One region of the Comamonas terrigena NBRC 13299 genome, then DNA from elsewhere that is predicted to be linked to it. Evidence: riboswitches for the same ligand, from Rfam matches in the RefSeq annotation. Region 1 holds a riboswitch; the other holds the start of a gene.
The links. A riboswitch is a leader RNA that binds a small molecule or an ion and turns the genes downstream of it on or off. The one in region 1 is predicted to bind S-adenosylhomocysteine.
Positions count from the first base shown of each region.

Region 1 (3,409 bases):
CGCGAGCGGCGTGCCGGCGCACTGGCCAGGCTGGCGCGGGATCTGTCGGGTGCACTGACGCAGCAGCAGGTCACGCAGATTGCGCTGACCACGATTTCCGGCGTCTTTGGGGCACAGACTGGCTTGCTGCTGCCCGATGCCGATGAGCAGTTGCAGCTGGCGCAGGGCAGCGCAGGCGCGATCGATGCCAGCGTGGGGCGCTGGAGCATGGAGCATGGCCAGATGGCGGGTCAGGGAACGGACACCCTGGCCGCCGCGCCCGCGCTGTATGTGCCGCTGATGGCCCCGGTGCGCTCCCGCGGCGTGCTGGTGCTGCAGCTGAGCGCACCGCAGAAGCTGCGGGTGCCCGAAGAGCGCCGTCTGCTCGATGCCTGTGCCAGTCAGATTGCACTGGCGCTGGAGCGGGTGCATTTTGTGGACGTGGCGCAGCAGACCCAGATTGCCATGGAAGGCGAGCGCATGCGCAACACCTTGCTCTCCGCCGTGTCGCACGACCTGCGCACACCGCTGACCGGCATTCTGGGGGCGGCCCAAGCCGCACTGCCCCATGCGCCGCAGGGCCCGGTGCACAGCATGCTGGTGCAGATCCGCAACCAGGCACAGGCCCTGCAGCAGCTGGTGGACAACCTGCTGGCCATGGCGCGCCTGCAGCAAGGTGGCGTGCACCTGAAGCGCGAGTGGCTACCGGTGGATGAACTGGTGGGCAGCGCCCTGGCGCAGATGCGCGAGCGCCTGGCTGGGCATGTGCTGCACACGGCGCTGCCGACCGGTCTGCCCTTGCTGGAGCTCGACGCCGTGCTGATGGAGCGCGTGCTGGTCAATCTGCTGGACAACGCCATCAAGTACACCCCCGCAGGTACGGCGATCACCGTGGCGGCGGGTGTGGAGGGCGGAGACTGTGTGCTCAGCGTGCAGGACGCAGGCCCGGGCCTGCCCGCCCACCTGTCGGCGCAGCAACTGTTCGAGCCCTTTACCCGCGGGCAGTCGGAGAGCGCTGTGTTTGGCATGGGGCTGGGGCTGGCTTTGGCGTTGCGCATTGTGCAAGCCCATGGCGGCCGTCTGGAGGTGGAAGCGGCGGAGCCCGGGCCGGGAGCGGTCTTCCGCGTGCGCCTGCCTGTGCCCGAGCAGCCATCCATGGACGATTGAGCCGACAATCCCGTGCACCACCCGCAAACCCGAACATGACGACCGTCGCTCCCCGCATTCTGCTGATCGAAGACGATGCCAGCATCCGCCGCTTTGTGCGTCTGGCGCTGGAGGACGAAGGCTGGCAGGTCTTCGAAGCCGAGACCGCCAAGCGCGGCCTGATCGAGGCTGCCAGCCGCCAGCCCGATGCAGTGGTGCTGGACCTGGGGCTGCCCGATGCCGATGGCAAGACCGTGATTGCCGAGCTGCGCGGCTGGAGTCTGTTGCCGATTCTGGTGCTGTCCGCCCGCGAGCGGGAAGAGGAGAAGGTGGCGGCACTGGATGCCGGTGCGGATGACTACCTGACCAAGCCTTTTGGCGTGCCCGAGCTGCTGGCGCGCCTGCGTGCGATGCTGCGGCGCCGCCAGCAGGCGTCGGCCACCGACAAGCCCGGCACCAGTGCACGCTTTGGCAGCGTGACCGTGGACCTGGCAGCGCACGATGTGGTGCGCGACGGGGTGCCGGTGCACCTGACCCCCATCGAGTTCCGCCTGCTGGCGGCCCTGGTTGCCGGCCATGGCAAAGTGCTGACGCACCGGCAGTTGCTGCTGCAGGTCTGGGGAGCGGAATACCTGGACAGGCCCCACTATCTGCGCGTGCACATGGCCAATCTGCGGCAGAAGCTGGAGCAGGACCCTGCGCAGCCCGCTCACCTGGTGACCGAGCTGCAAGTCGGGTATCGGCTGGTCGGTCTGGCGGCTTGACCGGTCAGTGCCCGTATAATCCCAGCTCATCCGAGGAGCGTTGCAGCGTTCCCCAGTCCCGCCACCCGCGGGGCGTCAGCGGGGCGTGAGGCTCGGATTTCATCCCGCAACGACGCTCACCCACGCTTTCTGTGCGGTGAGACGGTATTTCCCCTTCTGCTTCAGAACGTGGTTTTTCATTCAATTTTTGGAGAAAACCATGAACGCTGCTGTTCGCTTCAACCCTGCCGATTCGGCCATCACCGACATTTCCCTGGCCGCCTGGGGCCGCAAGGAAATCAAGATTGCCGAAACCGAGATGCCCGGCCTGATGGCCGTGCGCGAGGAATTCGCTGCAGCCCAGCCGCTGAAGGGTGCGCGCATCACCGGTTCGCTGCACATGACGATCCAGACGGCCGTGCTGATCGAGACCTTGACCGCTCTGGGCGCACAGGTGCGCTGGGCGTCGTGCAACATCTTCTCGACCCAGGACCATGCAGCGGCGGCCATCGCTGAAACCGGCGTGCCGGTGTTCGCCATCAAGGGCGAATCGCTGAAGGACTACTGGGATTACACCCACAGCATCTTCGAGTTCGGCGCTGCCGGCACCGACAACGAAGGCCCCAACATGATCCTGGACGATGGCGGCGATGCCACCATGCTGATGCACCTGGGCAAGAAGGCCGAGAAGGACCTGTCCGTGCTGGCCAACCCCGGTTCGGAAGAAGAGAAGATCGTCTTCGCCGCCATCAAGGCCAAACTGGCCGTGGATCCCACTTGGTACAGCCGCAAGTCGGCCCAGATCCTGGGTGTGACCGAAGAAACCACCACCGGCGTGCACCGCCTGAACGAAATGTCGGCCAACGGCAGCCTGCTGTTCCGTGCCATCAACGTGAACGACTCGGTCACCAAGTCCAAGTTCGACAACCTGTACGGCTGCCGCGAGTCGCTGGTGGACGGTATCAAGCGCGCCACCGACGTGATGATCGCCGGCAAGGTGGCCGTGGTGGCCGGCTACGGCGACGTGGGCAAGGGCTGCGCCCAGGCCCTGTCCGCGCTGCGCGCCCAGGTGTGGGTGACCGAGATCGACCCGATCAACGCCCTGCAGGCCTCGATGGAAGGCTACAAGGTCGTGACCATGGAATATGCCGCCGACAAGTGCGACATCTTCGTGACCACCACCGGCAACAAGGACATCATCCGCCACGAGCACATGCTGGCGATGAAGGATGAGGCCATCGTCTGCAACATCGGTCACTTCGACAACGAAATCGACGTCGCGTCGATCGAGAAGTACGAGTGGGAAGAAATCAAGCCCCAGGTCGACCACATCACCTTCCCGGACGGCAAGAAGATCATCCTGCTGGCCAAGGGCCGTCTGGTGAACCTGGGCTGCGCCACCGGCCACCCCAGCTTCGTGATGTCCAACTCCTTCGCCAACCAGACCCTGGCCCAGATCGAGCTGTTCACCCGCCCCGACGCCTACGAAGTCGGCAAGGTCTATGTGCTGCCCAAGGTGCTGGACGAGAAGGTGGCACGCC
Region 1 covers NZ_AP019749.1:582,916-586,324, forward strand. The annotation lists gene CT3_RS02660 (sensor histidine kinase) at 1-1,146, shown strand, start outside; gene CT3_RS02665 (response regulator) at 1,182-1,889, shown strand; S-adenosyl-L-homocysteine riboswitch at 1,916-2,014, shown strand; gene ahcY (adenosylhomocysteinase) at 2,089-3,409, shown strand, end outside.

Region 2 (3,409 bases), 460 kb from region 1:
CCAGTCGATGTAGCGGGCAATCTCGGCCAGATCGAAGTTCTGGAACACCTTGCGCCCCAGCGCACGGGGCACCACGGGGGCATGGTGGGCAAAGTCCACCGGCGTGGCATTGGCGCGGGCCTGCTCCAGCGTCCACAGCGGGGTCTTCTTCTTGTTGGCGTGCTGGCTGCGGGCCTTGTCGTAGTCGGCCATCACCTCGCTGACATAGGCGTCCTTGCCTTCGCCCAGCAGGCTCTGCGCCACGCTGACCGAGCGCGAGGCATCGGGCACATAGACCACCGGGCCTTCGTAGTTGGGCGCAATCTTCACGGCCGTGTGCACGCGCGAGCAGGTGGCGCCGCCGATCAGCAGCGGAATCTTCTTGATGCGGAAGTAGTCGTCCTTGTGCATTTCGCCCGCGACGTACTGCATCTCTTCCAGGCTGGGGGTGATCAGGCCGGACAGACCGATGATGTCCGCACCTTCGGCCTTGGCACGGGCCAGGATCTCATGGCAGGGCACCATCACGCCCATGTTGATGACTTCGAAGTTGTTGCACTGGAGCACCACGGTGACGATGTTCTTGCCGATGTCGTGCACATCGCCCTTGACGGTGGCGATGACGATCTTGCCCTTGCTCGACACATCCAGGCCTGCGGCTTCCTGCTGGCGCTTTTCCTCTTCGATGTAGGGCACCAGGTGGGCCACGGCCTGCTTCATCACGCGGGCGGACTTGACGACCTGGGGCAGGAACATCTTGCCCGCGCCGAACAGGTCGCCCACCACGTTCATGCCGTCCATCAACGGCCCTTCGATCACGTGCAGCGGGCGGCCGCCGCCCTGCACCACGATCGCCTGGTAGGCCTCTTCCGTGTCTTCGGTGATGAAGTCGGTGATGCCGTGCACCAGGGCGTGCGACAGGCGTTCGCTGACGGTGCGGGGGTGCTCGGCCGTGCCGCGCCATTCCAGCTTTTTGCTGTCGTCCTTGGCGTTGCCCTTGGCCTGGTCTGCGATCTCCAGCAGACGCTCGGCCGCATCGGGGCGGCGGTTCAGCACCACATCTTCCACGCGCTCGCGCAGTTGGGGTTCCAGGTCGTCGTACACGCCGACCATGCCGGCGTTGACGATGCCCATGTCCATGCCGGCCGCAATCGCGTGGTACAGGAACACGGTGTGGATGGCTTCGCGCACCGGGTCGTTGCCGCGGAACGAGAACGACACGTTGGACACGCCGCCGGACACCTTGGCACCGGGCAGGTTCTGCTTGATCCAGCGCGTGGCTTCGATGAAATCGACGCCGTAGTTGTTGTGCTCTTCGATGCCGGTGGCCACGGCAAAGATGTTCGGGTCGAAGATGATGTCTTCGGGCGGGAAGCCGACCTCATCGACCAGCAGGCGGTAGGCACGCTCGCAGATTTCGATCTTGCGTTCGTAGGTGTCGGCCTGGCCTTTCTCGTCAAAGGCCATCACCACGGCGGCCGCGCCATAGCGCTTGACCAGCTTGGCGTGCTTCTTGAATTCCTCCACACCTTCCTTCATGGAAATGGAGTTGACGATGCCCTTGCCCTGCAGGCAGCGCAGGCCGGCCTCGATCACCTCCCACTTGGAGCTGTCCACCATCACCGGTACTTTGGCGATGTCGGGCTCAGAGGCAATCAGGTTCAGGAAGCGCACCATGGCCGCCTTGCTGTCCAGCATGGCCTCGTCCATGTTCACGTCGATCACCTGTGCGCCGTTTTCCACCTGCTGGCGGGCCACGGCCAGGGCTTCTTCGTACTGCTCGTTCAGGATCAGGCGTGCAAACGCCTTGGAGCCGGTGACGTTGGTGCGCTCACCCACGTTGACGAACAGCGTGTCCTCGCCGATGAACACGGGCTCCAGGCCCGACAGGCGCATGGGAGGAATAGAGACGGGGACAGCAGCAGACATCGCACTCACCTGTGTGAAAACAATTGGGGATACAAAACAGGTGAGCGCCGTTGCATGCGGCAGGGCCGCAGCCTGCCGGGGCCCCAAGCCTGACGGGCGGGTTGGCATCAACCGGGCCGCTGCAGCGCTCCTTGGGGCGAAGCCTGTGATTTTACGGCGTGCAGCGCCGCCGTGCCTGCGGGGCTATAGCTGGGCGCCCACCACCCGGCCGATGGCATAGGTCACCCCCATGGCCAGCAGGCCGCCTGCCACATTGCGCAGGGCAGCTGGCAGGCGGGGGGCTCCGCCCAGGTGCGCCGATGCCACGCCGGTCGCTACCAGCGCCAGCAGCACGGCCACGGCCGTCCAGGTCACGGCCCAGGTCGAGGGAGACAGCAGCACCGTCAGCAACGGCACCAGCGCCCCCACGGCAAACGACACGGCCGAGGCCCACGCCGCATGCCAGGGGTTGGTGTACTGGCCGGGCTGTATGCCCAGCTCCAGCTCCGCATGGGCGGCCAGGGCGTCGTGCTGCGTCATCTCCAGCGCAGCCTGGTGGGCGGTGGCGGGCTGCAGGCCCTTGCGCTGCAGCATGGCGGCCAGCTCGCGCAGCTCGGCCTCGGGCAGGGCCGCCAGCTCGGCTTTTTCCTGGTGCACGGCTGCCTTTTCGGTATCACGCTGGGTGCTGACGGAGACGTATTCGCCCGCCGCCATCGACAACGCGCCCGCCACCAGCCCGGCCACACCGGCCGCCAGCAGGGCGGAAAAGCTGGCATCGGCCCCGGCCACGCCGAGCACCAGGCCGGCGGTGGACAGTACACCGTCATTGGCGCCCAGCACGGCCGCGCGCAGCCAGTTCAGCCGGCTGGACAAGGCCGCACCATGACTGCGGTCCTGCACCGTATGTGGCGGACTGGCAGAGGCGTGGGCTGTTGCGGAAGACGATGGCGACGAAGAAGGCGATGGCTGCACGGCAGACTCCTGGCACAGGCGGCATCCCCCGGATGGGTGACGCCGCACCTGCCTGACATTGTGCAGCGCCGTGCCGCGGAATGCCGGGATGCAGGGGTGTATGCGCAACGCGCGTCGCAAAAAAAGCCCGCTACATGGCAGCGGGCTTTTTTGGATTATGGAGAGGGGCTTGCCGCGCCGGGTGCAGCGGCTGCGGCTGTAGCCGCCCTGCAGACGCGGCGGTCAGCTGGCAGCGACCGGCTGCGCCTGGGCCGAGGCCGGCAGGCCAAAAATGCGGTCAAAGCACCAGTTGAAGACAAAGGTGTAGACCATGAAGAACACCAGCAGACCGGCCTCCATCACCACAGCCTGCCACAGCGTGATCTCGAACCACCAGGCCATCAGCGGGATCAGCATGGCGGCGATACCGCCTTCAAAGCCCACGGCATGCACGATGCGGCGCAGCAGGGAACGGCCCTTGCGGCTCTGGCGCAACTCCCAGCGCTCGAACAGCCAGTTGAACGTGAGGTTCCACAGGATGGCGATGGAGGAAGCCACCACGGCCATCACC
Region 2 covers NZ_AP019749.1:120,153-123,561, reverse strand. The annotation lists gene metH (methionine synthase) at 1-1,908, opposite strand, end outside; S-adenosyl-L-homocysteine riboswitch at 1,944-2,047, opposite strand; gene CT3_RS00490 (VIT1/CCC1 transporter family protein) at 2,092-2,760, opposite strand; gene CT3_RS00480 (PACE efflux transporter) at 3,082-3,409, opposite strand, start outside.
Region 2: linked by a shared signal. The riboswitch ahead of metH (methionine synthase) and the one ahead of ahcY (adenosylhomocysteinase) in region 1 are both predicted to bind S-adenosylhomocysteine.